DNA from 2 places in the Kitasatospora sp. NPDC089913 genome. Region 1 is predicted to be linked to the other one. Evidence: riboswitches for the same ligand, from Rfam matches in the RefSeq annotation. Region 1 holds a riboswitch; the other holds the start of a gene.
The links. Region 1 has a riboswitch for glycine ahead of gcvT (glycine cleavage system aminomethyltransferase GcvT). Riboswitches for the same ligand answer to the same signal wherever they lie in the genome.
Positions count from the first base shown of each region.

Region 2: linked by a shared signal. The riboswitch ahead of gcvP (aminomethyl-transferring glycine dehydrogenase) and the one ahead of gcvT (glycine cleavage system aminomethyltransferase GcvT) in region 1 are both predicted to bind glycine.

Region 1 is NZ_JBIVGI010000005.1:50,811-55,219, reverse strand. Features, by position in the region: gene glyA (serine hydroxymethyltransferase) at 1-3, opposite strand, end outside; gene gcvH (glycine cleavage system protein GcvH) at 84-467, opposite strand; gene gcvT (glycine cleavage system aminomethyltransferase GcvT) at 555-1,676, opposite strand; glycine riboswitch at 1,895-2,001, opposite strand; gene ACIPYS_RS10045 (enhanced serine sensitivity protein SseB C-terminal domain-containing protein) at 2,198-2,992, shown strand; gene ACIPYS_RS10040 (enhanced serine sensitivity protein SseB) at 3,167-4,114, shown strand.
Region 2 is NZ_JBIVGI010000009.1:237,093-241,501, reverse strand. Features, by position in the region: gene ACIPYS_RS17105 (PRC and DUF2382 domain-containing protein) at 1-1,206, opposite strand, end outside; glycine riboswitch at 1,370-1,473, shown strand; gene gcvP (aminomethyl-transferring glycine dehydrogenase) at 1,714-4,409, shown strand, end outside.

The DNA.
Region 1 (4,409 bases):
CATGGTGGGGTCTTCCCGGGAGTGAGAGGGAGGAGGGCCGGCGGGCGGGGCGGCCGCCGCGGGCGGGCCGCCCCGGCGGTGGCTCAGGCCGAGGGGTTGGTGAGCTTGGTGTACTCGTCGGCGCTCAGCAGGGCGCCGGTCGACTCCACGCGGACCTTGAACAGCCAGCCGCCCTCGAACGGGTCGCTGTTGACCAGGCTGTTGTCGTCGGCGACGGCCTCGTTGACCTCGGTGATCTCGCCGGTGACGGGCGAGTACAGGTCGCTGACCGACTTGGTCGACTCCAGCTCGCCACAGGTCTCACCGGCGGTGACGGTGTCGCCGACCGCGGGCAGCTGCACGTAGACGATGTCGCCGAGGGCGTCCGCGGCGTGCTTGGTGATGCCGACCGTGGCGACCTCACCGGCCTCGGCGGTGGTCAGCCACTCGTGCTCCTCGGTGTACTGCAGGTGCTGGGGGTTGCTCATGGCGTCATTCTCCAGGATGGGAAGCGGGTACGACGAAGCGGCCCGAGGGGCGGACGAGCCTCGCGAGGGAAAGGTGGGGGAGCGGCGTCAGCGGGCGCGCTTGTAGAACGGCAGCGCCACGACCTGCACCGGCTCGTGCTTGCCGCGCACGTCCACCGCGACGGTGGTGCCCGGGGCGGCGTGGGCCGCGTCCACGTAGGCCATCGCGATCGGCTTCTCGAGGGTGGGGGAGGGCGCGCCGGAGGTGATCAGGCCGATCGGGGCGCCGTCGGTGGAGACCACGGTGTACTCGGCGCGCGGCACCCGCTTGCCCTCGGAGACCAGGCCGACCAGGACCCGCGGCGGGTTGGCCTCGGCCTCGGCGGCGGCCCGCTCCAGGGCCTTGCGGCCGACGAAGGCGCCCTCGTTGGTGGTCTTGTCGAAGCGCACCACCCGGCCGAGGCCGGCGTCGAACGGGGTCAGGTCGGTGGACAGCTCGTGGCCGTACAGCGGCATGCCGGCCTCCAGGCGCAGCGTGTCGCGGCAGGACAGGCCGCAGGGGATCAGGCCCCGGTCGGTGCCGGCGGCGGTCAGCGCCTGCCAGATCTGCTCGGCGTCGCCCGGGTTGCAGAAGATCTCGAAGCCGTCCTCGCCGGTGTAGCCGGTGCGGGCGAGCAGCACGTCGCGGCCGGCCACCTGGGCCGGGAGGATCGCGTAGTACTTCAGGCCGGGCAGGTCGGCCTCGGTGGTGTCGGCCAGGATCGCGGTGGACTCCGGGCCCTGGACGGCGATCAGCGCGTAGGCGTCGCGGTCGTCGGAGACGACGGCGTTGAAGCCCTTGGCGCGGGCGATCAGCTCGTCCAGCACCAGCTGGGCGTTGGAGGCGTTGGCGACGACCAGGAAGGCGTCCTCGCGCAGGCGGTAGACGATCAGGTCGTCCAGGATGCCGCCGTCCTCGGCGCAGATCATGGTGTAGCGGGCGCGCAGCACGCCGAGCGCGGAGACGAAGCCGACCAGGGCGTGGTCCAGCATCTCGCCGGCCTGCGGGCCGGTGACGGTGATCTCGCCCATGTGGGACAGGTCGAACAGGCCGGCCCTGGTGCGGACGGCGAGGTGCTCCTCGCGCTCGCTGCCGTAGCGCAGCGGCATGTCCCAGCCGGCGAAGTCGGTCATGGTGGCGCCGAGGGCGCGGTGCAGCGCGTCGAGCGCGGTGAGGCGGAGGGACGACATGGCCAGGAACTCCTCGGTCGGGGCACTCAGGGGTGCGCGCGCCGGGACCGGCCCTGCAGGGGGCGGCGGACCCTGCGCGCGGGCATGCGGCGGCTGGGTCTCCCCATCTGTCGTCGTACCTGAGAGCTTCACCGGCCACTGCCCTGTCAGAGGACAGCATGGCGGCTTGCACCGTGGGTGGGCGGACGGCAGGGCCGTGCACCGCTTTCCAGATCTGCCTAACCCGTGCGGTAGGGGGGCCTGAGAGATTCCGGGGAGGACTTGCTCCTTCGGCGCCGGCTGTGCCGCCAGGACGGGGCACTCCGGACTCTCCCGCGCGGGTTCGAGCGGCCGGTATGGAGTTGGAGGGCCTGGGTGGATGCCACCGCAGACGGGCACATCATGGCACGTCCGCACCGATGGCGGGAGAGGGGGCTGCCTCACACGTCCCTCCCCGTTCTCTGTCGCGTTCCGCGTCCCGCCGTGCCGCGCCCGGACGCTAGGCTGCGGGAATCGGCGAGCGGAGGGCGGTACAGGGGCGGATGGGCAACCCGGAGGAGCAGCAGGGCTGGGGCGGGGCGCGGTCGGCGCCGGCCGGCGGTGCGTGGCCGGCCAACGAGCTGGAGCAGGTGCTCACCGCTGCGCTCGGCGACCCGGGCGCGACCCCGCGGGTGATCGAGGTGCTGGCGCGCAGCCAGGTGTGGATCCCGCTGCCGTCCGGCGGCGACCCGCAGGGACGGGCGCTGGACCTGCCGACCCTGGAACTGGCCGGCGGCCCCTATGTCCCGGTGTTCTCCTCGCAGGAGGTGCTGCTCCAGCAGGCGCCGGGGATGGCGTTCGCGGTCGCCCCGGTCTGGGAGTTCGCCCGCGGCCTGCCGCTGGGCGTCGGCATCGCCGTCAACCCCGAGGCCCCGGTGGGCATCCCGGTCCCGCCGGAGGGCGTGGCCGAGCTGCGCCGCGGGCCGCGCGAGGACCGCTGGGAGGCCGCCCAGGACGCGCCGTCCGGGGGCCGGGTGGCGCTGCGCGAGCCGGTGCCGGGCGAGGACCCGGAGCTGTTCCTGGCCGCCTGCCGGGCCGAACTGGCACTGCTGCCCGGGGTGCTGACCGCCCGGCGGGCGCTGGCCAGCGTCGAGGGCGAGCCGACCGTGATGTTCGTGGGCGTCCAGCTGGACCCGGCGGCCCCGGCCGACCCGGGGGCGGTGAACGAGGCGCTGGGGCGCGCGCTGGGAACCGCGCCGCTGCCCGGTGGCGTCCATCTCGTACTGCTCGACCTCGCGGACGATCCGGTGGTCGAGTGGATGGTGAACCGGGTCGCGCCCTTCCACGTGCGGGGCTGAGCCGGTCCCCGGCCGTTCGTCCGGCGCCTGTCGGGCCGGGCACGGGCGGGGGAGCGGCGGGGGCCCTGGCACGTCGGCGTGGCGGTGGCCGACGGTGCCCCATAAGGTGCGTGCTGACGGCCGCCGGGCCGCCGGTGACGGACGAGGAACGAAGAGGCGCAACGAGGTGGGCGCATGAGTGCGGGATCGGTAGCTGGCGGTGCACCGGGGCCCTGGGGCCAGGCGCCCACCGGACGCCCGGATCCGGGCGCGCTGGAACGCGCCCTGCGCGAGGTGGCGCCGGAGCGCTACGAGGCCTACGAGACGATGCTGAACGCGCTCGCCGAGGGCCGGGTCTGGATGCTGCTGTGGCACGGGACGCCGGGCAGCGCCGACGCCCAGTACGGGAACATGGAGATCAGCGGCCACGGTTACGCGCCGGCCGTCACCTCGCCCGAGCAGCTGGCGGCGTCCGGCTGGGCGCGGGCGCACGAGGTGATCTCCGGCCGGGAGATCGCGGCGTCGCTGTACCGGACCCGCTGGGGGCTGTGGCTGAACCCGCACGCCCCGGGCGGCGGGGTCGGGGTGCCGTGGGCGGACCTGCGCCGGGTGGCGGCGGGCCTGGACCGGCTGCCGGCCGGTCCGCTGAAGCTGAGCGAGCCGCAGGTGCCGGCCCAGCAGTTCTTCGCGCTGCTGGAGCGGCAGGCGGCCGAGGTGCGGGCGGTGCGGGCGCTGCGCCGGGCCTGGGTGCGGCCGTCGGTGGGCGAGCCGTACCTCGCCATCGGTCTCGAGCTGTACGAGAGCTCGCCGCCCACGGTGGAGGCGGTGCGGGCGCTGATGCAGCGGGCGATCGCGGTCGCGCCGGAGGGTCTGGCGGTCTCGACGGTCGCGATGGCGGACGAGTTCGACCCGGTGGCGCTGTGGATGCGGGCGCACGCGCGCCCGTTCTACGACCGGGAGGCGGCCGGTCACGGCCGTCCGCAGACCGGCCCGTACCCGCCGGTGCCCCCGCCGCCGTACGCCTCGCAGCAGGGCCCCGCCCAGGGGCAGGGCTTCGGTTACGGCACCCGGCCGTCGGCTCCGGCCTGGCCGGGGCAGCAGCCTCCGCCACAGCAGCCGTGGCCCGGCTACCCCGGTCGCTGATCGGGGAGGAGTCACCGAATCCGGCCCCACGAAACCGGCTTGACACTCTGTCAGGCCGGTTTCGGCGTTTTTTCGGACGTTCTCCCCGAACCGGATGGAACACATCTTGACATGGCTGTTACAGCTGTGTGAAGAGGGATATGCCGATGGTCGTGGAGGTGCATGCACACAGATCACAGTTGGGCATCTGTCGGTGGTCAGGGCTGGCGTAAGCCAGTTCGGATGGCAGAGAGTTCTGCAACAGCCCGCCGCGCGTGGTTGGCGTCCCACAAGGGCGAACGCGCTGGCGGACCGC
Region 2 (4,409 bases), on a different contig from region 1:
CGAAGCCGCCGCCGTGTTGTCGTGGACCTCGACGTGCTCGCGGCGCAGCTCGTCCCGGACCACCTCCTCGGCGGTGTACCGCTCGACCACCAGACGGACCCGCTCGATCGGTGCCAGGTACTTGCGGACCACCGGGCGCTCCTCGCGGAGGGTCACCTCCTCCACCGCCTCGGCGATCTCCTTCTCGCTGAGCGCGGCCCGCTCCGCGTCCCCGACCGGGATCCGCTCGACCCGGACCCGTTCGCGGACCACCGCGACCCGCCGTTCCACCGGCTCGCTGGTGACGTACTTGCGCAGCTTTGCGGTGCCCAGCACATGCCACTCGGTGGTGATGTCCAGGCGCTCCTCGCGGCAGGTGATCTCCACCGGGCCGCTCGGGGAGGAGGCGGCGGGGCCGGTCCCGGGGTGCGCGGTGTCCGCGGCGGGGCCGGCCGGGGCGACCGACGGGGCCGCCGGGGTGTGCGGGCGCGGCTCGGCGGCCTGGTGGGGCGCGGCGGGTGTCGTCGTGGTGGGCAGGGGCGTGGCGAGGGTCCGCACGGGGGCCTCCGGGGCGGGGTCGGACGGCTTGCCGAGGTCGGCGGCCGGGCTCGGGACGGGAGTGGGGGACTGGTGGAGGCCGAGCGGCTTGGCCGGATGCGCGGTGCCCGTGCCGTTGGTCGTGCCGATGCCGTTGGTGGTGCCGTTGGTGGTGCCCGTGGTGTTGGCGGCGGCCGCGCCCACCGCGGCCGTGCCGGCTGCCGTGCCCCGGTCGGCGGTGGTGCCGAAGTCGAGGTCGGCCGGTTCCGAGCCCGAGCCGTCACCCGCCGACGGCCGGCCGTCCACCGGGGTGTCCAGCCCGTAGTAGCGGTAGAGCTGAAGCTCCTGGGCGGGCGACAGGTGCTGGCCGACGCCGAAGTCCGGTGATTCCTTCACCAGGGACTTGTCGTACGGCACCCGCAGCTCCTCGCCGGAGAACTCGCTCGTGGTCAGGGGGACGAAGGCGTCCCGGCCGAAGATGCCGGTCCGCACGGCCGCCCACTCGGGTCGGCCGGTGGCGTCGTCGAGATACACCTCGTCGATGGTGCCGATCTTGTCCCCGTTGCGGTCGACCGCCTTGTGGCCGATGAGGTCCCGGGGGTCGATGTCGGTCTGCACTCTTTCCTCCAGTGCGGTGATCCTGCGGAACTCCCGCAGGACGACGGCCGGCCCGCCCGCCCGGTCCGCCACTTCACACCAAAAGCCATGAACCGGACCCCCGCGACCGGGGCGGGGCCGGACGGGCACGGCGCTGGGCCGATCGGGGCAGGCCGGGCGATCGTGCCGCGGCGGCGGAGTGACCGGACGCACCCGTGATCGCCGGGCCTCCCGCTGGTACCCTGGGCGCGACCGCCGAGCCCGCGCGGGAGAGTCCCCGGCAGTGGAAGCCGCTGGTCGGGGCGCCGAAGGAGCAACTCCTCCCCGGAATCTCTCAGGCATCCGTACCGTGCGGGATAGGTCACTCTGGAAAGCAGGGCAGGAACGCGGGCGAGGGAGCCGGCGGACCCCACCCTCACCGACGGTGCAAGCCGGCGGGGCGTCCCACGGCGCTCCGCGCGGGCGAAGCTCTCAGGTCCCGATGACAGAGGGGGAGGCCTGTCGGGTTCGTCCGACCGGGTCCTCCGCTGTTGTCCGCAGCGGCGAGGCGCCCCGGCGTGCGCACCCCCGCCGGTCCGTGACCAGGAGGCCTCGACCACCATGAACGCCCAGCCGAACTCGGGACGCCCCACCACCCCCGCGACCCTCACCGAGCTCGAACAGGCCAGCCCCTTCGAGAACCGCCACATCGGCCCCGACGCCGCTGCGCAGGAGAAGATGCTGGCCCACGTCGGCTACGGCTCGCTGGACGAGCTGGCCACCGCCGCCGTCCCCGAGGCGATCCGCTCGATCACCGCGCTGGACCTGCCCGGCGGCCGCTCCGAGGCCCAGGTCCTGGCCGAGCTGCGCGAGCTGGCCGACCGCAACTCCGTCCTCCGGTCGATGATCGGTCTGGGCTACTACGGCACCTTCACCCCGCCGGTGATCCTCCGCAACGTGATGGAGAACCCGGCCTGGTACACCGCCTACACGCCCTACCAGCCGGAGATCTCGCAGGGCCGGCTGGAGGCGCTGCTCAACTTCCAGACCCTGGTCGCCGACCTGACCGGTCTGCCCACCTCCGGCTCCTCGCTGCTGGACGAGGGCACCGCGGCCGCCGAGGCGATGGCCCTGGCCCGCCGCGTCACCAAGGTCAAGGGCGGCGTCTTCCTGGTCGACGCCGACACGCTGCCGCAGACGGTCGCGGTGATCAACACCCGCGCCGTGCCGACCGGTGTCGAGGTCGTCGTCGCCGACCTGTCCGAGGGCATCCCGGCCGAGATCGCCGAGCGCGGCGTGTTCGGCGTGCTGCTCCAGTACCCGGGCGCGACCGGCGCGGTCCGCGACCTCGCCCCGGTGATCGAGCAGGCCCACGGCCTCGGCGCGATCGTCGCCGTCGCCGCCGACCTGCTCGCCCTCACCCTGCTGAAGTCCCCGGGCTCGCTCGGCGCCGACATCGCCTGCGGCACCTCGCAGCGCTTCGGCGTGCCGATGGGCTTCGGCGGCCCGCACGCCGGCTACCTCGCCGTGCGCGCCGACTACGCCCGCTCGCTCCCCGGCCGCCTGGTCGGCGTCTCCGTGGACACCCACGGCAACCGCGCCTACCGCCTGGCCCTGCAGACCCGCGAGCAGCACATCCGCCGCGAGAAGGCCACCAGCAACATCTGCACCGCCCAGGTGCTGCTCGCCGTGATGGCCTCGATGTACGCCGTCTACCACGGCCCCGACGGCCTGGCCGACATCGCCCGCCGCACCCACCGCTACGCCGCCGCGCTGGCCGAGGGCCTGCGGGCCGGCGGCGTCGAGCTGCTGCACGGCGAGTTCTTCGACACCGTCACCGCGGTCGTCCCGGGCCGCGCCGCCGGGATCGCCGCCGCCGCCCGCGCCAACGGCATCAACGTCTTCCAGGACGGCGAGGACCGGATCTCGGTCTCCACCGACGAGACCACCACCCGCGAGGACCTGGCGGGCGTCTGGGCCGCGTTCGGCGTCGAGGCCGTCGAGGTGGCGGAGGACGCCGACACCCTGCCGGCCGCGCTGCTGCGCGAGGACGAGTACCTGACCCACCCGGTCTTCCACAGCCACCGCTCCGAGACCGCCATGCTGCGCTACCTGCGCCGCCTGTCGGACCGGGACTACGCGCTGGACCGCGGCATGATCCCGCTGGGCTCCTGCACCATGAAGCTCAACGCGACCACCGAGATGGAGTCGGTGACCTGGCCGGAGTTCGGCCAGCTGCACCCCTTCGCGCCGGTCGACCAGGCCGCGGGCTTCCTCACCCTGATCCGCGGCCTGGAGCAGCAGCTGGTCGAGGTGACCGGCTACGACGCCGTCTCCATCCAGCCGAACGCCGGCTCCCAGGGCGAGCTCGCCGGTCTTCTGGCCGTCCGCGCCTACCACCACGGCAACGGCGACACTCAGCGCGACGTCTGCCTCATCCCGTCCTCCGCGCACGGCACCAACGCCGCCTCCGCGGTCATGGCCGGCATGCGGGTCGTCGTGGTCAAGACCCTGGTCGACGGTGACGTCGACGTCGAGGACCTGAAGGCCAAGATCGAGCAGCACCGCGACAACCTGTCGGTGCTGATGGTGACCTACCCGTCCACCCACGGCGTGTACGAGACCCAGATCACCGAGATCTGCGGCCTGGTGCACGAGGCCGGCGGCCAGGTCTACGTCGACGGCGCCAACCTCAACGCCCTGGTCGGCCTCGCCAAGCCGGGCAAGTTCGGCGCGGACGTCTCGCACCTGAACCTGCACAAGACCTTCTGCATCCCGCACGGCGGCGGCGGCCCGGGCGTCGGCCCGGTCGCGGTGCGCGCGCACCTCGCGCCGTACCTGCCGAACCACCCGCTGCAGGCGGAGGCCGGTCCGGCCACCGGTGTCGGTCCGATCTCGGCCGCCCCGTGGGGCTCGGCGGGCATCCTGCCGATCTCCTGGTCCTACGTCCGGCTGATGGGCGGCGAGGGCCTCAAGCGCGCCACCCAGGTCGCGGTGCTGAACGCCAACTACATCGCCAAGCGGCTGGCCCCGCACTTCCCGGTGCTCTACACCGGTCCCGGCGGCCTGGTCGCGCACGAGTGCATCATCGACCTGCGCCCGCTCTCCAAGGAGACCGGCGTGACGGTGGACGACATCGCCAAGCGCCTGATCGACTACGGCTTCCACGCGCCGACCATGTCGTTCCCGGTCGCCGGCACGCTGATGATCGAGCCGACCGAGTCCGAGGACCTGTACGAGATCGACCGGTTCTGCGACGCGATGATCGAGATCCGGGCCGAGATCGAGAAGGTCGGCTCGGGCGAGTGGGACGCCGA